DNA from 3 places in the Janthinobacterium leeuwenhoeki genome. Region 2 is predicted to be linked to each of the others. Evidence: predicted binding sites of a transcription regulator. Region 2 holds the regulator's gene; each other region holds the start of a gene.
The links. Region 2 encodes sigma-54, which starts transcription at its own class of promoters, with help from an activator protein. Its sites were predicted from a motif close to TGGCANGNAANCTGCTTT; they were not measured.

Region 1: a site for sigma-54 is predicted at 3,657-3,674, ahead of ACQ4WS_RS13945 (EDSAP-1 family PEP-CTERM protein). Genes of this name have one in related genera too.
Region 3: a site for sigma-54 is predicted at 1,920-1,937, ahead of ACQ4WS_RS14830 (EDSAP-1 family PEP-CTERM protein). Genes of this name have one in related genera too.

What each region holds. Positions count from the first base shown of each region.
Region 1 covers NZ_JBNYXT010000015.1:69,892-76,445, reverse strand. The annotation lists gene ACQ4WS_RS13975 (DEAD/DEAH box helicase) at 1-480, shown strand, start outside; gene ACQ4WS_RS13970 (acyl-CoA thioesterase) at 566-1,024, opposite strand; gene ACQ4WS_RS13965 (hypothetical protein) at 1,114-1,482, opposite strand; gene ACQ4WS_RS13960 (hypothetical protein) at 1,612-1,749, opposite strand; gene ACQ4WS_RS13955 (hypothetical protein) at 2,017-2,190, opposite strand; gene ACQ4WS_RS13950 (nucleotide disphospho-sugar-binding domain-containing protein) at 2,327-3,559, shown strand; gene ACQ4WS_RS13945 (EDSAP-1 family PEP-CTERM protein) at 3,748-4,731, shown strand; gene ACQ4WS_RS13940 (EDSAP-1 family PEP-CTERM protein) at 4,847-5,839, shown strand; gene ACQ4WS_RS13935 (nitroreductase family protein) at 5,884-6,554, opposite strand, start outside.
Region 2 covers NZ_JBNYXT010000030.1:23,052-29,605, reverse strand. The annotation lists gene rapZ (RNase adapter RapZ) at 1-384, shown strand, start outside; gene ACQ4WS_RS19870 (enoyl-CoA hydratase/isomerase family protein) at 385-1,470, opposite strand; gene hpf (ribosome hibernation-promoting factor, HPF/YfiA family) at 1,607-1,966, opposite strand; gene ACQ4WS_RS19860 (RNA polymerase factor sigma-54) at 2,036-3,514, opposite strand; gene lptB (LPS export ABC transporter ATP-binding protein) at 3,519-4,274, opposite strand; gene lptA (lipopolysaccharide transport periplasmic protein LptA) at 4,274-4,855, opposite strand; gene lptC (LPS export ABC transporter periplasmic protein LptC) at 4,881-5,492, opposite strand; gene ACQ4WS_RS19840 (KdsC family phosphatase) at 5,535-6,068, opposite strand; gene ACQ4WS_RS19835 (KpsF/GutQ family sugar-phosphate isomerase) at 6,068-6,554, opposite strand, start outside.
Region 3 covers NZ_JBNYXT010000017.1:17,520-24,073, reverse strand. The annotation lists partial or broken gene ACQ4WS_RS14845 (HipA domain-containing protein) at 308-1,003, shown strand; gene ACQ4WS_RS14840 (dodecin) at 1,152-1,358, shown strand; gene ACQ4WS_RS14835 (hypothetical protein) at 1,399-1,710, opposite strand; gene ACQ4WS_RS14830 (EDSAP-1 family PEP-CTERM protein) at 2,025-3,014, shown strand; gene ACQ4WS_RS14825 (tetratricopeptide repeat protein) at 3,032-4,117, opposite strand; gene ACQ4WS_RS14820 (type II secretion system F family protein) at 4,129-5,067, opposite strand; gene ACQ4WS_RS14815 (type II secretion system F family protein) at 5,081-6,058, opposite strand; gene ACQ4WS_RS14810 (TadA family conjugal transfer-associated ATPase) at 6,070-6,554, opposite strand, start outside.

The DNA.
Region 1 (6,554 bases), on a different contig from region 2:
CTGGACGGCATGCGCCGCGGCCAGGTCAAAGTGCTGGTTGCCACCGACGTTGCCGCCCGCGGTATCGACGTGCCGACGATCACCCACGTGTTCAACTACGATCTGCCGAAGTTCCCGGAAGACTACGTCCACCGCATCGGCCGTACCGGTCGCGCTGGCCGCAATGGCCTGGCCATCTCGCTGGTGAACCACGCTGAAGGCATGAACGTCAAGCGCATCGAGCGCTTCACCAAGCAATTGATTCCGGTCAATGTCATCGAAGGTTTCGAGCCTAAGAAAACGGCGTCGGCACCACGTTCGAGCGCCCGTCCAGGCGGCTGGAAACCAGGCGACAACCGTGGCGGCGCGAAGCCAGCGCAACGCACCTTCAGCAAGCCAGGCGCACCACGCAAAGACGGCGCACCGAGCACCGGCGGCGGCTACAAGGGTTCGAACCCGCGCAGCACCGACGGCGCACGCCGCAGCTACGGCGACCGTTAATCACGGCGCACCGCCGCCGAGGCGGTAGTCAATAAAAAGCGGCCACCAGATCACTCTGGTGGCCGCTTTTTCATGTCCGCTGCATTTATTTCTTCGACACCTTCTGGCGCGACAGCTTGCGCAGCTTGGCTTGCTCGAAGCGCACCTGCTGCTCCGGCGTCTCGAGCACCAGCGGCGGCACGGCCACCGGCTTGCGGTTGGCATCCACGGCCACCATCGTGAAATAGCAGCTGTTGGCATGGCGCACCAGGCGCTGCTGGATATTTTCCGTCACCACGCGGATGCCCACTTCCATCGACGTCGTCCCCGTGTAATTGATCGAGGCGAGGAACGTCACCAGTTCGCCCACGTGGATAGGCTGCAGGAACATCACCTGGTCTACCGACAGGGTGACCACATAGCTGCCCGAATAGCGGCTGGCGCAGGCATAGGCAACGCTGTCGAGGTATTTCAGGATGGTGCCGCCGTGCACGTTACCGGAAAAATTGGCCATATCGGGCGTCATCAAGACCGTCATCGTCAGTTCGTGGGCCGACCAGTTCATCGCGCTGTCCAAAGTGTTCTCCAAGGGGAAATTAAAAGTGAGGGAGGATGTGAAAACCGGCCCCAGGGGCCGGTTGCCGGGACAGGCGGTTACAGTCCCAGGGTGTCGATGTCGGCCAGCGACTCGCGGCCCTTGTCAGAAATGTCGTGACCCTCGCCGTCGGCGCGCGCCACGATATGGGCTTTCTTGCCCAGGAAATAGGACACGTCCGATTCCAGCTTGGTCAGCGGATCGGTGGCGACGGCGCGCAGCCCCATGATGCAGCGGCGCAGAAACAGCAGTTGCTGGGCTTTCTCGGTGATGGACAGACGGCCATCACGTGCATAGCTGAGCAGCTTCAGGCCGGACAGGCGCTTGGCATTGCGGGCAACGCAAGCGCTGGGGCGCTCGGTCTTGATGCCGCGTGCAACTTGCTCCAGCGCGTCATATTCATCGGTTGTTAATTTCTCGTTCTTCATTACTTTTCCATAAAAGGCCAGGTGTTCGGCCCCCATGGTACGCGCCCCGCTGCGCATCGGCAACAGGCAACGTGAATCAGTCACCGCCCGCGCCGCGAACGGACGACTGAAGAGCGAGCTGGACAGCCCTTATTTATAGCTGCGCAGCAGCAGCCATGCCAGACCACAACCCGCTACGGCGCCCGCCAGCGCCAGTGCCAAAAGGTTTTTGCTGGTCATCACAGGACGACGTCCCAGGTAGATTTTATTATGCAAGGAATTGCCCATGATGGTCTCCTGTACAAGAATTTTTATGATGTCTTATTATAAGAACAGAATCGTGACGGCCGCATGACACTCGACAGTTAGAGTTTGATTTGTATCCACTCGGCAACACTTATGAGCATTTTTGTTGTTTAAATGGCGTGGCGCCGGCGGCGGTGCCCCAGTCCATTTCCGATTCGAAATAAACACGACGCAGCTCTCCCCGCAAGCGCGCATGACGGGTCGCCATGCGCGCTTGCGGGCCGCGAGAACTTGCCGCGGGCGATCCGGTCAATGCATTTTCACGGGCAGTGGTGGCGGCATCGGCTCCTCGACCGGCACGGGGTCGATGTGGGGCGGCTGTTCCGGCGGCGGCGTGACGGGATCGCCTTCCGGCGGTGGCGGCATATCGGGTTCTGGCGTGCTATGCGCACGCAACGGGGCAAGATGGGATTGTGGCTGCATGGTGGCCTCCTTTACCCCACTGTAGCCGATACGGCCAAATCCTGGCGCCCGCCAGTGGCAGGCTGCTGGGGAACCAAACGGCGTGGCGCCACTCCAACTTGGCAGGTATCTCCTCCTGCGAGTGCAAGCGATCGCCATGGCACGCAAGAAAATCCTCTTTATGGCCGAGGCAGTGACCCTGGCCCATGTTGGCCGCCCCCTGAGCCTGGCCCAGGATCTGGACGAGCAAAAGTATGAGGTGCATTTTGCCTGCGCCGATGGCTATGACTTTTGCTTCAAGCACGCTCCCTTGCGCCGCTGGCGCATCGACAGTATTTCATCGCTGCAATTCCTGCAAGCGCTGGCGCACGGCAAGCCTGTCTATACGGAAAGCACCCTGCACGCGTATGTGGAAGACGACCTGCGCCTGCTCAATGCCGTCCAGCCCGATCTCGTGATCGGCGACTTTCGCCTGTCGCTGTCGGTCAGCGCCCGCTTGCAGCGTATTCCCTACATCACCCTCAGCAATGCCTACTGGAGCCCTTACGTGCGCCAGCACTACACGGTGCCCAGCCTGCCCCTGACAGGCATGCTGCCCATCTGGCTGGCCGCCCCCCTGTTCCGCCTGATCCGCCCGCTGGCCTTCGCCTCGCATGCCGTGCCCCTGAACCGCGTACGCCGCCGCCATGGCCTGCCATCGCTGGGCAACGACCTGCGGCGCATCTATACGGATGCCGACCGCACCTTGTACGCGGACATTCCGCAACTGTTCCCACCGCAGGCCATGCCGTCCACGCACGACTACCTGGGCGCCATCATCTGGGCGCCGCCGCTCGACTTGCCGGACTGGTGGCAGCACCCTGAACTGAGCAGCGGACGGCCCATCATCTATGTCACCCTGGGCAGCTCCGGCCAGGGGCAGTTGCTGCCGCGCGTGCTGCGCGCGCTGGCGTCCCTGCCCGTCACCGTGCTGGCGGCCACGGCCGGCACCATCCGCGTCGACGCCGTGCCGCCGAACGCCTATGTCGCGCCCTTTTTACCGGGTGACGCGGCGGCCCGGCGCGCCAGCCTGGTGATCTGCAACGGCGGCAGCCCCACCAGCCAGCAGGCGCTGACGGCAGGCGTGCCCGTCATCGGCATCGCGGGCAACCTCGATCAATTCCTCAATATGCACGGCATCGCTGGCGCCGGCGCCGGCTTGCTGCTGCGCGCCGACCGCTTGCAGGAAACCGCCCTGCGCCACGCCGCCACGCGCATGCTCGACGATGGCCGGGCCACGCTGGCGGCGCGTCAACTGGCCACGGCCATGCGCGACTATGTGCCAGGGCAACGCTTGCTGCCGCATATGCACGCCCTGCTGGGTCCCGTCCCGCAAGGCGGCCAGCCGTGACGGGTAGCGTCGGTTTTTCTGACAGTGCGGCCGGCAAGACCTGCATCGCGTCAACAAAAGCGCGCCAAGCCCTTGATTTCAAAAGAACCTCATGCGTTGGCATGGAAGTCGCTAGGTACTGGCCATGAGCACCTGCCGACAGGACTCAGGCAAGACTTCCAGACTCACTCAACCACGAGGTGAATACAATGAAACTCTCTAAACTGAAACTGCTTCCGGCCGCAGCGGCACTGGCCATGCTGTGCGCCGCCGGTAGCGCACAGGCGGGCGCCTACGGCTATGCCTACAACAACATCTTTGGCCTGCAGATCGCCGCCACCACGGGCTCGATCACCGCCCTGAACAGCACCACGATCTCGCGCGCCACGGCCACCCTGAATGGCGTCAGCGTCATCACTGGCGGTCCCGGCCTGCTCGACTCGCCCCGCGCCGCCGTTGGCGCCGTGACCAAAGGGCAAAACGATTTCACGCAACAAGGCCCCGCGGGCAACTACTCGCGCGGCGATGCGCAGATCGTCAGCACGCAATTTCCGTCATTCCCGCCCGGCTCCACCTCCACGCAGGCCGTGAACGTGGCCGAAGCCCATCTTGACGGGCCTGCCGGCACGGCCGATGCGTCCGGCCGCAACGGCTCGACCACGGGCTTCTCCGTCAACTTCGTCGTCGGTTCGCCAACGGCAACGCTGAGCTTTGATTTCCTGGCCTCGCCCTTCATGCAGGTCTTCCTGCAAAGCACGGTCGGCCAGCTGTCCACCGCGACGGCCAACCTGGTGATGACCATCTCCATCACCGACTCGACCGGCGCGACCGTCTTCAACTGGACGCCCGATGGCGTCATCGGCTCGGGCATCTTCGGTGGCACGGAGAACGCCGATGCGGCCAACCTGAACACCGGCCTGGCGACCAACTTCCTGACGCGCGGCAACATGTTTACCTATGATCCCACCGGTTGCGGCACACCTGGCGGTACCGGTGTGGGCACGGCTTGCGGCGGCAACTTCAGCGCCGTCAGCAATGCCCTCGCGACTGGCAACTACACCTTGACCTTGAATGCGGTGGAGAGCGTTGACCTGGTGAAACAGGCGGCGACACCGGAGCCGGGCACCTTGGCCTTGCTGGGCCTGGGTCTGGCTGGCCTGGGCTATGCCCGCCGCCGCAAGGCTAGTGTTTGAACCAGGCAACAGGGGGGATTCACAGGCGAGGGGGCTCTCCTCGCCTTTTTTATGCCGAGCCCTGTCGGTTTTCCTTACAGCGCAGCGGCCAGCAAAGGAGTTCCAAAAGATTTCCATGAACAATTTTTCTCGCACCCGACTTCGCGCTACCCTGCTCGCCCCACTGCTGTTGGCATGCAACGGCGGCGCAAGTGCCGCCGCCTACGGCTATTCGTACACCAGCGTCTTTGGCCTGGTCATCAGCAATCCCACCGGTTCCACCACCTTGATCAACAATATCGACCTGTCGCGCACCGCCGCCACGCTCAACGGCAGCAGTGTCATCAATGGCGGCAGCAATGAGATCGACGCGCCGCAAGCGACCCGCGGCGCCGTCACCAAGGGAGAAAACGACTTTAGCCGGCAAGGCATGGGCAATGCCGCGTATGCGCGCGGCGAGGCGCAGATCATCACTTCGCAAATCCCGCCCTTTCCACCGGGTTCGACCAGCACGCATACCGTGAATGCGGCGGAAACCTTCCTCACAAGCGGCGGCAATGCCGACGCCTCGGGACGCAATGGTTCCAGCACCGCGATGCGCGTCAATTTCGTCGTCGGCCAACCGGGCGCGAGCCTGGCCTTCGACTTCCAGGCCCTGCCCTTCATGCAACTGTACCTGGACGCGCTGGCCGGCACGGGATCGACGGCCACCACCAACATGGCGCTGACGTTTACCATCATCGATGAAAATGGCCAGATCGTCTTCAACTGGGCGCCCGACGGCAAGCTCGGCTCCGGCATCCTGGGCGGCACCGAACTGGCCGATGCCGCCAATCTCAATACCGGCTACGCGCAAACGCCGCTCACCAGCGGCAGCATGATCACCTACGACCCCAGCGGCTGCGGCGCGCCCACGGGTACGGGCGCCGGCACCACGTGCGGCGGGCAGTATGGCGCCGTCACGAACAAGCTGGTGGCGGGCAACTACACCCTGGTGTTGAACATGCTGAACAGTTCCGAACTGGCCTACGTGCCGGGCGCTACGCCAGTGGCGCTGCCGGGCACCTTGCCGTTGCTGGCCGCTGGCCTGGCGGCGCTGGCCAGCCTGGCGCCACGGCGGCGCCGCTGACGAGGCTGACGAAGCTGAGGCGCCCGCATGGCCTCACGCACGCTTCACTGTCCCGCCGTTGGCGCCACCAGCAAGTCTTGCAGCGGACGGCGCAGCGAGCGCGCACTGGCTGCCGGCCCCGCACCGATGCGCCCAAGGAACACGGCCCGCTCAAACGCCGCCTCCCCCAGCACGGCCTGGCACTGCACGGCCAGTTCCTGCGCCATTTCCTGCATGCCATCGGTGCGTGAAAAAGTACGCCGTTCGCGCACATAGCGGGCAAAGATCAGCGGCGTCAGTTCCGGCTGCAATTGCAGGCCCAGCTGCGTGGCCGTCAGCCAGAAACGCTGCATGGCGCGGCCGGCCGCCACGTAATCGTCGATGTGGCGCGGGGGCGCATCGGCCAGCAGCACGAAATGCGCGGCGCAATACAGGCCCGGCAGCAAGTCCATCTGCAGGCGCGGCGCGAGGATGCCCGCCAGCCAGGTATTGAAAAAATCCACGCGGCGCCAGCTGTGCATGACCCAGCGCATCAGGCGCGCCGTCATCGGGTCGACGCCGAGCGCCTGTTCCGGGATGCGGTCGCTGCTGTAGCGCGCCCCCCATTCGATGACGTCGCGGTGCACCTTGTGCGCTTCGGGCATGGTCAGGCGCAGCTTCGCATTGTCGAACATCAGGCGTGCACAGGCCAGGCGCGCGCGTGCGCCTTCGAACCATTGCACACCGTAATCCGGCG
Region 2 (6,554 bases):
GTCGCCTCCGAACGCGCCCCGCTGACCTTGTTCTTCGAATCGTTCGCCTTCAAGCTGGGCGTACCGCTGGACGCCGATTTCGTCTTCGACGTGCGGGCCTTGCCCAATCCCTATTACGATCTGGCATTGCGCCCCCTCGACGGCCGCGACGCGCCCGTGATCGCCTTCCTCGACGCGCAACCGAGCGCGCTGGAACTGCTGGCCGACATCCGCGCCTTCATCGAGAAATGGTTGCCGTCATTCAAGTCCGACAACCGCAGCTACCTGACGGTGGCCCTGGGTTGCACGGGCGGCCAGCACCGCTCCGTGTACATGGCGGAGCGGCTGGCGCAATACTTCGGCCCCAACGAAAGGGTCGTGCTACGCCATCGCGAGCGCTCCTAGTTAATCCAGATGCCGCAGCGGATGCGCGGCGTCCGGCCAGACGGGGGAAAAGAAGCGCGTCACCATGGCCGCGTCGACCTCGTCCAGGCTGGATGGGTTCCAGCGCGGCGCATTGTCCTTGTCGACCACCAGCGCGCGCACGCCCTCGAGCACTTCGCCATGTTCGAAATTGTGGCGCACCACGCTGCGCTCCATGCGCAGGCAATCGGCCACGCCCAGGCGGGCGCCGCGCTGCAGCAATTCCAGAGTCACCGACATCATCAGCGGCGAACGCAGGCGCATGGCCGCCAGCGCCTTGGCGGCGAACGCACTGTCATCCTGCGCCAGCGAGGCCATGATGGCTGCCACGGATGGGGCGCCGAAATGGCGGTCCAGCGCTGCGCGCGCCATCGCCAGGGAAGATACCCCCGCCTCGGCCTGGAACGGCGCCGCCAGCGCCTTGATGGCCACCGGCAAGGCCTCGCCCGGCGTCGACTCGAACAGGGACAGCAGCGCCCCCATCTGCGCCTCAGGCAGGTAGACATCGGCCAGGCCCGTGTACAGGGCATCGGCCGCGTTGATCGTCAAGCCCGTCAAGCCCAGGTACAGGCCCAGCTGACCGGCCAGGCGGGAAAGAAAATAACTGCCGCCCACGTCGGGAAACAAACCGATATTGACTTCCGGCATGGCCATGCGCGTGCGGCCCGTGACGATGCGCAGGCGGTTGCCTGCCCCGGCTTGCGCCACGCCCATGCCGCCGCCCATCACCACGCCATCCATCACGGCAATATACGGTTTCGGATAGAAATGAATCACATGATTTAAAGCATATTCTTCCGTAAAGAAATCTTCCAGCTGGGCGCTGCCGCCTTGCGGCGTAGCCAGGCCCGCATCGTAAAAGAAACGGATGTCGCCGCCGGCGCACAGGGCTTTTTCGCTGCTGGAGCGAATGATGACAGCGTCCACCTGCGGATCGTCGCGCCAGGCCAGCAGGGCCGCGCTCAGGGTGCGCACCATCTCCAGCGACAGGGAATTCAAGGCTTTCGGGCGGTCGAGCACGATGTGGCCCGTGTGGTTGCGGATGGAGGTGTGGACGAAGTCGCTCATGGCAAAATGGAAAGAAGTGAGAACGGGCACATTCTAGCGCCTGTGAGGGAGACATAGCGCTCAACAGCTACTGGCGCAAAAAAGGGCGCACTGTGCGCCCTTAGTTGATCACAACCGGTTGAAAGTCGCAGGCCGCTTAGGCGGCGGCGAATTCTTCTTCCGAATTGTCTGGCAGATGCTTGATCGCCTCTTTACCGTGCCCTTGCACTTTGGTTTTGTATTTCATCACTTGCCTATCGAGCTTGTCGATCAGGCTATCGATTGCGGCATACAGGTCTTGCGCCAGGCTTTCCACATAGACAGTTTTGCCACTCAGGCGCAGGTTGACTTCGGCCTTTTGACGTTTTTCTTTCTCTTTGAGGTTATCCACGGTCAGAATCACGGCAATATCGATGACTTGATCGAAATGACGTTTCACGCGCTCCAGCTTCGTTTGTACGTATTCACGGATGGCTGGTGTCACTTCGAGATGATGTCCGCTGATGGTGAGATTCATACACACTCCTAAAGATGATCGGGTTCGTGCGGTCCATCCTATCCGGCCCGCAGAGGAACCGAAAAAAACTTACAAACACTTACGCAGGCTCACTGGCGGAATTTTCAACGCTTCCCGGTATTTGGCAACAGTACGTCGCGCAATCACCATGCCTTGTTCCCCCAGCATGTCCGCAATCTTACTGTCGGATAAAGGATTTTTAGGGTCTTCTGCTCCTGTCAGTTGCACGATCAATGCCCGTATCGCCGTCGATGACGCTTCGCCCCCCGCTTCGGTGGCGACGTGGCTACCAAAGAAATATTTCAACTCGAACATGCCGTGCGGGGTCAGCATGTACTTTTGAGTTGTTACCCGCGAGATAGTGCTCTCGTGTAAACCCAGTGTATCAGCTATTTCACGGAGCACAAGGGGGCGCATGGCAACGGCGCCATGCGAGAAAAAGTTCTTTTGTCTTTCTACTATCGCCTGCGCCACGCGCAGGATCGTGTCGAAGCGCTGGCGCATATTCTTGATCAGCCACTTGGCTTCCTGCAACTGTGCGCCCATGGCGCCCTCGCCCTTGCCCTGCTTCAACAAGTTGGCGTACATGGCGTTGACGCGCAGGCGCGGCATGACGTCGTTGTTCAGGGTGACTTGCCAGCCATTGCGCGCGCGCTTGACGACGACGTCGGGCACCACGTAATCGGACACGTCCGAGGCAAACACGGCGCCCGGATGCGGATTGCACTGACGAATCACGGTCTGCGCTTCGCGCAAGTCTTCATCGTCGCAATCGAGGGCTTTTTTCAGCTTGTTGAAATCGCGCTGGGCAAACCAGGCCAGGTGCTTTTCCACGATGACGAGGGCCATGCGGCGCGTCACCATGGCGATATGCGGCAAACGCTTGATTTGCAGGGCCAGGCATTCGGAGGCATTGCGCGCGCCCACGCCCGGCGGATCAAAACTTTGCAGCAGCGACAAGGCCGTGCGCATCTCGTCGGCGTCGATTTCCAGCTCTTCCGGCAGGCGCGCCAGGATCTCGTCGAGCGACTCTTCCAGGTAGCCATTGTCGTCGAGCGCGTCGATGATCAGCTCGACCAGCGCGCGGTCGCGCAATTCGAGCACCGTCACGCGCATCTGCTCCATCAGGTGTTCGCGCAGGGTGCAGTGATGGGCTTCGAGTTGCGGGCGCGAATCTTCGTCATCGGGCGCCTTGCCCCGGCTCGCCTCGCTCCAGTCGCTGTCGCCGCCGTCCGCAGCGGCCGGGCCCTCGCTGGCCTCGCCGTCAAAGGTTTCCGCTTCCGCCGGCGCCGCCGGCGCTTCCTGGCCAGGCGGCTGGGGCGGTGCTTCTGCCGGCGCGGCCGTGGAACTCAAAGCCCCGTCGGACAGCAGGCGCAGCGAACGGTCGAGCGGATCGTCCAGGCGCTCGAGCAAGGGATTGTCCGTCAGCAATTGCTCCAGTTCCTGGTGCAATTCCAGGGTAGACAATTGCAACAGGCGTATCGATTGCTGCAACTGCGGCGTCAGTGCCAGGTGCTGCGAAGTGCGCAGCTGCAATGATTGTTTCATTGGCTCACATGCGGAAGTGTTCGCCCAGATAGACCCGGCGTACCGACTCGTTCGCGATGATGTCGTCGGGGCGTCCTGACGCCAGCACCGAGCCCTGGTTGATGATGTAGGCACGGTCGCAAATACCCAGCGTCTCGCGCACATTATGATCGGTGATCAGCACGCCGATATTGCGCTCCTTCAAGAAACGCACGATGCGCTGGATCTCGATCACGGCAATCGGATCGACGCCGGCGAACGGCTCGTCGAGCAGCACGAAACGGGGGTCGGTAGCCAGCGCGCGGGCGATTTCCACGCGGCGGCGCTCGCCGCCCGACAGGGACAGGGCCTGGTTCTCGCGCAGCTTTTCAATCTGCAAGTCGGCCAGCAGTTTATCCAGGCGCTCTTCAATCTCGGCCTTCTTCAAGGGACGGCCTTCGACGGTCTGGATTTCCAGCACGGCGCGGATATTGTCTTCCACCGTCAGCTTGCGGAACACGGACGCTTCCTGCGGCAGGTAGGACAGGCCCATCTGCGCGCGGCGGTGGATCGGCAGGCTGGAGATGTCCACGCCGCTGATATCGATGCTGCCGCCGTCCGACGGCACCAGGCCGACGATCATGTAGAACGAGGTGGTCTTGCCGGCGCCGTTCGGCCCCAGCAAACCCACCACTTCACCGCATTCGACTTGCAGCGAGACATCATGCACGACTTGCCGCTTGCCATAGGTTTTTTGCAGCCCGCGAACGATCAGGGTGCTGCCGCAACGAGTATTGTCCATTATTTCTTTCCTGGCGCAGGCGTGGCCGGCGCTTTCTCCGCCGCCGGTGCCTTGGTCTTCGGCTGGATCACCATGCGCACGCTGCCGCCATCCGGGGTGCTGGCGCCGCTGTCGGAGTTTTCCATCGCAAACACTTCCTTGCGGCTGTCATACGAAATGAATTGGCCGTTGGCCACGTCGGTCACTTTCGTGCCTTCCAGGCGCGTCAGCTTGGCTTTGGAAAACAGTTTCACCACTTCCGTCTTGTTATCGTATTCCACGCGCTCCGCTTCGCCTTCGACCCACAGGTCGCCCGCGCCATCGCGCTTCTGGCGGAAGGTGGCCAGCTTGCCGGGATCGGCCCAGAAGGTAATGAACTGGTAGCCTTGCGGGTCTTCCGTGATCAGGGCCCGGCCCGCCTTCATGGTCAGGGTACCCTTGACCAGCACCACGTCGCCCGTCAGGGTACGCACCTGCTTGACGTCATCGACATGGCCGCTACGTGCCGTGATGACGGCTTCCTTCTCGGAATCGGCCTTCTCGGCATGCGCCACGCCCATGATGGCCAGGGAAAATACGGTCATCAGCAAGATATTCTTCATAGTATGGTTTCCTTGTTTCATTCTGTCATTTTGCCGCCGCGGCCGGGCGCGGTTTCGGCGGGAGGACCATGCGCAGCGCATTCTGCACTTCCACCACGCCGGTGGCGTTATTGGCTTTCATGCCGATGCCATTGATGCGCGAGGCGCCCGTCAGGATATCGACAGGCACGTCCGTTTCCATTCTTTCCTCGTCCGGAAACACCGTCAGCGCTTCCGTCTTGACCGTCAGGTTCTGCGCCTTCGGACTGGCCACGCGGTCGATCACGACCTTGCGGTGCAGTTGCAGCCGGGTATTGTCCTGGTCGATATGCGCCAGTTCCGCGTTCATGTTCAACGGCGGCATGCCGGGCGTGAGCTTGCGCACGAAGGGCTGGTCGATATCGGACGAATCGTCCAGCGGATAATGCGTGAGCTTGGTGCCCGACACGATATAGCTGGGTTTACCCGTCAAGTCCATGCGCACCAGGCTGAAATTGGTGATGAAATAGTCGGGCTCATCCAGATGCTTGCTGGCCGTGATGTCCTGGTTATTCTTGTTCATCACTTCGAGCAGCCAAAAGCTGCCCAGCGCGACAACGACCGCGCCCAGCACGGTAAAAATCATGCGCCAGCGATGGGCGCCTCCTGGCTTACGCATAGGGCTTCACTCTTTCAATGGTCACTGGCGAGGCGGCGCGCCTCACTCCAGGAACGGCGCCATGACGCGCGCATAGTTGTCCTGGGCGCGCAGCAGGAATTCGCAGATCTCGCGCACCGCGCCGCGGCCGCCGCCGGCCTGCGTCACATGGTGCGCCAGGCCCTGCACTTCCGGACGCCCGCCCGGCACGCTGACGGCAAAGCCGACGCGTTTCAGGATGGGCGCATCGATGACGTCGTCGCCGATATAGCCGCATTGCTCTTCCGTCAAGCCCGTCAGCGCCAGCAGTTCGCGAAACGGCGTCAGCTTGTCATGGCCGCCCTGGTGCACATGGGTAATGCCCAGGTCTTGCGCGCGGCGTGCCGTGATGGCCGAGCGGCGCGCGCTGATGATGGCCGTCTGCACGCCCGATTCCTGCAGCAGCTTGATGCCCAGGCCATCATACACATTAAACGTTTTCATCATCTCGCCATCGGGGCCGAAATGCAGGCTGCCGTCGGTGAGCACGCCATCGACGTCAAAGATCATCAGTTTGACCTTGGCCGCGCGCGCCAGGTTGTCCGCTACGCTATCCATCAGATCACCTTCGCTTGCGTCAGATCATGGATATGCAGCGCGCCCACCAGCTTGCCATCGGCATCGACGACCAGCATCTGGTTGATGCGGAACTGCTCCATCACGGCCACGGCATCCACGGCCAGGCGTTCAGGCGCGATGCTGCGCGGCTGCGCATGCATGACGTCGCGGATCGCCACTTGCGTGAAATCCTGCACGCGCTCGAACATGCGGCGCAAGTCGCCATCCGTAAACACGCCCACGGGGCGGTCATCCGCATCGACGACGGCCGTCATGCCCATGCCCTTCTTCGTCATTTCTTCCAGCGCCTGCAGCAGGGAAGCATCCACGGGTACTTTGGGCACGCGTTCGCCGCTGCGCATGACGTCATGTACGTGCGTCAGCAGGCGGCGGCCCAGGGCGCCGCCCGGGTGCGAGCGGGCGAAATCCTCTTCCTTGAAGCCGCGCAAGTCCAGCAAGGCCACGGCGATCGCATCGCCCAGGGCC
Region 3 (6,554 bases), on a different contig from region 2:
ATATCATTTCGCATAAAATACAATTCTGCTGCGATCAAATTCGACAGTTGCCGGTAGTTGTCAGGAGTGAGCTCTTTGCAGATACGACGACAAACCGACTTGATCAATCAGGCCGGACGGGCCAGCGGCCTGTCGCACCATGCATGGGCGATCAAAGAGCCAAAAACGGCTCTTGTCGAATACATCGCATGCACAGGTGCGACGCCCTTCTCTCAAGCACCAAGAACGCGCCGGATACCCTCTACCGGCCAGGCCAACCGGCCGTTCACCCGAACCGGTCGCAGAGGTCCATTTTCGGCGGATGCCCATATGCCTGCGGCTGTTCAAGGAGTACGGGCTGCCCACGGCAAATGCCGAGATTGCGACCTTCGGCGCGCAGCGGGTGCTCGTCGTCGAGCGTTTCGACCGCGTGCGATCAAACGATGGCAAGCAGCTGTTCCCGCTGGTTCAGGAGGATTTTTGCCAGGCAACGGGAACATCACCGCTGCTGAAATACGAAAATGACGGTGGGCCGGGGTTAAAACAGATGTTTACCCTGCTGCAGCAATCGCAGCAGAGCGCTGCCGACATGCACACGCTGATGGCCTCCCAACTTCTGTGCTGGATGCTGCGCGCCCCCGATAGCCACGCCAAGAACTTCAGTATCGAGCGACTCGCGGGCGCCGGCCGGTTCAAGCTGACGCCCATCTATGATGTGATGTCCGGCTATCCTGTGATCGGCTCAGGACCCAAGCAGTGGGCCGAACGCAAGCTCAAGATGGCGATGGCACTACTCGGTAGCAACCGGCACTACCTCGCGCATGGCATCCAGCGGCGACACTTCAACAGCACTGCAAAGGCGGTCGGCTATGGCGCGCACGCCGAACCGCTCCTGCTCGATTTCATTGCCCGCACACCCGCCATCGTGGACAAGGTCCGCAGCGAACTGCCTGTGGGTTTTTCGGAAAAGGTGGCGGACAGAATTCTGGGCGGCCTGCTTGCTTTAGCAGCCACCCTCCAATAGATGCCGCCAGCCTGAAGGGAAGGACTCTCGGCTTGCGCGACGCATTGCTGCACCGCGCAATGACGTCCAGCACATTTAAGCGCAAGATGAGCACGTGCTTGCGCAAAGCAGGCTCCCGATGTCTGGCTTGCCTACCTGGGGAAATATCATGTCCGCACACACTTACAAGCTGATCGAACTGGTTGGCACATCGACCGAGAGCAGCGATCAGGCGATACGCGATGCCGTTACCAAGGCGGCGCTGACGGTCAAGCATATGGACTGGTATGAAGTGACCGAGTCACGCGGCCATATTGTCGACGGCAAGGTGGCGCACTTCCAGGTCACGCTCAAGGTCGGCTTCCGGCTCGAGTAAAGGGTTCGAGTAAAGGGTTCGAGTAAGACGGGCGGCGCGCTCACCGCCGCCCAGGCGCTCCCCGGCTCTCCAGCCACTCCCGGCCGCCGCTGTCCAGCGCGGCTTGAATCACCTTTTCCGGCAAGCTGTAGACGGTCGCCCAGCTGGCGCGGCCATCCTGCGTGTTGGCGGGAAAGCTGTGCGTCTCGATGGGCCAGTGGTATTTGCGTTTCAGCGCCTTGACGATGGCGGCCAGCGAGACGCGGCCTTGCAGCGGTTCTGCGCCGGACTGGTCGCGGTTCGACAGCAGCACGGCCAGGACCTGGCCGCGGCCCGTGCGCGCGCCGGGGAAGGTGGGGGTTTTGTTTGCCATGGCCTATTTTACCGGGCAATTATCGGACGCGATGCGATGTGCCGCACCTTTGATCTGGCGCCAGCGCCGCAGCGGCTTTACGTCCACGATGGGTATTTCGCCAGGCGGGCCAGCGCCGCCCGCCAAGCGGCGTCGGCCTTTCTTACACTGTGCCTCCGTCAGTTCAGTTCGCTTTACGCAAGCACTTGATTTCATGTGATTTTTTTGTGTGGCACGCAAGCTGCTTATCACTGTCTGCGAGATGAATCCAGACAAGTCATTCTGGATTCTTTATCCCCCGGATTTTCCGAGACTGACCACGATACGAGGCTGCGATGAACGTCGATCACACACGAAGCAAGACCCTGGGCTGGCTGGGCGTACTGGCGGCGGCAAGCCTGCTGGTCTGCGGCCAGGCGCAGGCCGGCGCGTACGGCCTGGCCGTCAACGACTTGAGCAATTTCCGTATCACCACCAGCGCCGGTAACTTGTCGCTGGCCGGCGCCAACCGCAATGCCAGCGATAGCGCGTTTTTCGAAGGCGGCGTGGCCGTCAATCCGCGTGCCGTCAATACGGGCCCGGCCGCCAACGCGGACGTGCTGCAAGTGTGCTCGGGCGGCGGCTGCAGCGGCTTGCCGCAAAATAGCTACGCCCCCAGCCCCAGTTCCACCCTGGAGTTCGCGCGCGGCGATGCGCATGCCTTCGGCAATATGCTCAATGGCGGCGCCACCGTGCGCGCCGTGGCGGAAGCACAGCGCAACACGGTCGGCGCCGCCACGGCCACGGCCGGCGACACCCTCACCGGCTCCGTCAACCTGACCCTCTCAAGCGCCGGCTTCATCACCTTCAGCTTCATGGGACGACGCGATCTGCGCACCAGCGTGACGACCTTGGGCGACAAGTCGAACGTGTCGATCATGGATATCTTCAATATCTCCTGCAACAGCGCCAGCCCCGTCGGCTGCCTGTCGAACGCGAACGCCGATGGCGTGATCTTCCAGTTCGCCCCCGATGGCGATGCCAACAATGGCAGCGACATCAACGGCAACCATACGGTCGGCAGCCTCGACCCGTTCAGCCTGAACTTGACAGCCGGCACCAACGACCCGGCCACCGGGCGCGCCTTCACGAATGGCTTTGCGCTGTTTTCCCTGACCTCGAATTTCGCCCTGCCGGCCGGCAGCTACACCTTGAACTTTTCCAAGTCCACGCGCACCGACATCGTCGTCATCGATCCCCTGGCCGTGCCGGAACCAGGCACCCTGTTCCTGCTGGGCCTGGGACTGGCCGCCCTCGCCTACACGCGCCGCCGCCAGCCGCAATAGACACTGTCGGAGGCGTGTCAGCCGAGCCGCGCCAGCGCCTGGCGCGCCAGCTGCAATTGCTGCGAATAATAGCGGTGCAACATGGCCGGGTCGCTCAGGTCATGGCCGAGGATCAGGCGCAGCTCGCTGGCAGGGCAATCGGCGGCCTGGGTCTGCACCTGCGTTTGTACCTGCGTCCCCAGCTGGCGGACCAGCTGGCGCGCCGCCAGCTCCTGCGCGGGCCGATACTCGACGCGCGTGCGCGCCACCTGAAAGCTGGTTTCATTGCTCAGGCGCACCACCTGCACGGGAGCACCGGCCAGGCTGCGCGCCAGCGCGGCGGCCAGGCCGGGCACGCCGTTGCCGTTCACAATTTCCAGGCGCGGAGGCGGTACGCCAGCCGCCGCCACGGGCCGCTCAAGCACGCTGACGGGCGCGCTGTGCGCCGCCGGCACGCGCTGCAAGCGGGCCATGCCCTCGCTCTGCGTGATCTCCACGCGCGCCATGGCACGCGCATCCTGCGCCGGCGTCGGCGTCGGCGCGGGCGCAGGCACGCCCTGCGGTGGCGCCTCCTTGCGCAAGACGGCCAGGTCGCGCCGCAAATCGTGTTCCTGCAAGCTGGCCGCCTGGCGCCGCATGACGGCCGCGCGTTCGTGTTGCCCCAGCCGTTCGAGCACTTGCGCCAGGTGCTGCCAGGCCAGCGCATTGAGCGGGTCGAGCAAGCACGCCTGTTCCAGCGCAGTCAACGCTTGCGCATCGCGTCCGCTTAAATGATAGGCATGACCGAGATTGCTGAACAGATAGGCTTGCTGCGGCAGCGGCGTGCCCGCCTCCTGCGTCAAGGCCAGCCAATGGGCAATCGCCGCGTCGTGTTCGCCCCGCTGCGCATGCAGCACGGCCAGGCCGTTGCGCGCGTTCACGTGGCGCGGCGCATGGCGCAGTGCTTGCTCATAGGCCGCTTGCGCGGCGGGCAGGTTGCCCCGCTCGAAGTGCTGGCGCCCCGTCAGATAGGCGGCATCGGCATCAGGCCACGCCGGCCCTGGCACGTAGGCCAGTTGCGTGGCACAGGCGGCCAGGCCCAGGCAGGCACAGGCGGCTGCCTGGCGGGATATGGTCAAGCGCATGGTGACTCCTTTCAGCGGCTGGCCATGGCCGGCACGAGCACGCGATAGACTTCGATCACGGCCGGCCCCATGAGCACCAGCATGAGGGTGGGAAAGACGCAAAAGATCAGCGGGAACAGCAGTTTCAGGGCAATCTTCGCTGCCGCCTCTTCGGCCAGCAGGCTGCGCTTGCCGCGCAGGTTTTCCGAATGCACGCGCAGCGAATCGCCCATGCTGGTGCCGAAGCGTTCCGATTGAATCAGCATGGCGACCAGGGTGTCGACATCTTCCACGCCGCTGCGCAGGGCCAGGTTGCGCAGCGCCTTTTCCTTGGAAAAGCCGGCGCGCATTTCCATCAGCACCAGTTGCAATTCCTGCGCCAGCACCACGCTCTTGATGTGGATTTCGCCCGACACTTTGACCAGCGCGCGCTCCAGGCTCAGGCCCGCTTCCACGCAGACGGTCAGCAAGTCGAGCGCGTCGGGAATGTTTTCAAAGATGTCGCGCTGGCGCCGCTTGGCCGTGCTGGCCAGCACCAGATTCGGCAGGTAATAGCCGATGGTGGCGCTGACGCACAGCAGCAACAGCAGCACGCTGCGCAATTGCGCCGCCATGGCGCTGGCCGCATACAGGCCCAGCACAGTGGGAAACAGCAGGGCCAGCACGCTTTTCGCGGCGAAGTACAGGGCCGGCGCGCTGGCTTGCCGCCAGCCCGCGTTCATGAAACGCGTGCGCAGCGGCGAGCGCTCCCAGCCCTCTTCCGGCAGCGACAGCTTGCTGAACGGCTGCGCCACGCGCGCCACGCGCTCCACCCAGCCCGTGTCGGCCACCGCCTCGCTGGCGGCCGGCGTCATGGAACCGAACAGGCGCTGGCGCAAGGCGCCGGGAAAGAAGATCAGCCACGCCAGCAGGGCCAGCGCCACCACCACGGCGAAGACGATCACGAGAAACAGCAGTTGTGCACCGCTCATGCCACCTCCTGTTTTAGATACGGATGCGGATGACGTTGCGCATCCAGACGACGCCCAATGCCACCATGCCGGCCGCGTACCACAGCAACTTGATGCCGCTGGGATCGGTCCACAGCAGGCGGATGTATTGCGGGTTGACCAGCGCCATGACGCCGATCATCACCACCGGCATCAAGCCCAGCACCCAGGCCGACATGCGCCCCTCGGCCGACAGCACGCGCACCTGTCCCAGCAGCTTTAAGCGGGCGCGGATGATGCGCGCGATGCTGACCAGCACTTCCGCCAGATTGCCGCCCGATTCGCGCTGCACCAGCACGGCGATGACGAGGTAGCGCAAGTCCGTCAGCGGAATGCGCGCGGCCAGGTTTTGCAGCGCCTCGTTCATCGGCACGCCGTAATTGATTTCTTCGTGCGCCATCTTGAATTCACCGCTGATCGGCTCATTGAGTTCATCGCCCACCATCTGCAGCACATTCGAAAACGAGTGCCCGGCGCGCAAGGCGCGGGCCAGGAAATCGGCCGCTTCCGGCAATTGCGCCTCGAACTTTTTCAGCCGCGCCGCGCGCGCGCGCAGCACGACCATGCACGGCCCGCCGCCGGCCAGGCCCAGCAGCAGCAAGGCGCCCGGCAGCGGCATGGGCCAGATGGCCAGCCACAGCAGCGCCGCCAGCAACAGGGCGCCCGCGCCGCCCAGGAACTGCGCCACCGACCAGGACAAGCCCGATTGCAGCAGCAGGTGGTCGAGCCGTGCCGCCTGCGGCAGGCGCCGCAGCCAGCGCTCCAGACCGGGCGCACGCGCATAGCGGCGCTGCTTGAGGATGGAGACCCGCTCGCCGTCCGCCTCGCCGCGCGCCGCCATCAGCCGCAAGCGCCGGTTGATGCGCCGCGCCGCGCTGCCATGCGTGCCCGACCACCACAGCCAGGCGCCCTCCACCATCAGGATGCAGGCGGCGAACAGCAGCACGGCAAAGCCGTAGAAGACCAGATCCATGCTTGCCCTCCTTATTCGTAGATGCGGTCGGGATCGAAGACACTATCGGGTACCGGCGCGCCGAACATGCGCAGGCGTTCCGTAAAGCGGGGCCGCACACCCGTAGCGCAAAAGTGGCCCTGCACCTTGCCCTCGGCATCGACGCCCGTCTGCTCGAAGCGGAAGATTTCATGCATGGCGATGATGTCGCCCTCCATGCCCGTCACTTCCTGCAGGCTGACCAGCTTGCGCGCGCCATCCGTCAGGCGCGACACTTGCATCACCACCGTCACGGCAGAACAGATCTGCTGGCGCGTGGCGCGCGGCGTCAGGTTCACGCTGGCCATGCCGACCATGTTTTCCAGCCGCGCCAGCGCGTCGCGCGCCGTGTTCGAGTGGATCGTCGCCAAAGACCCCTCATGGCCCGTGTTCATCGCCTGCAGCATGTCGAGCGCCTCGGCGCCGCGCACCTCGCCCAGGATGATGCGGTCGGGCCGCATGCGCAGCGCATTGCGCA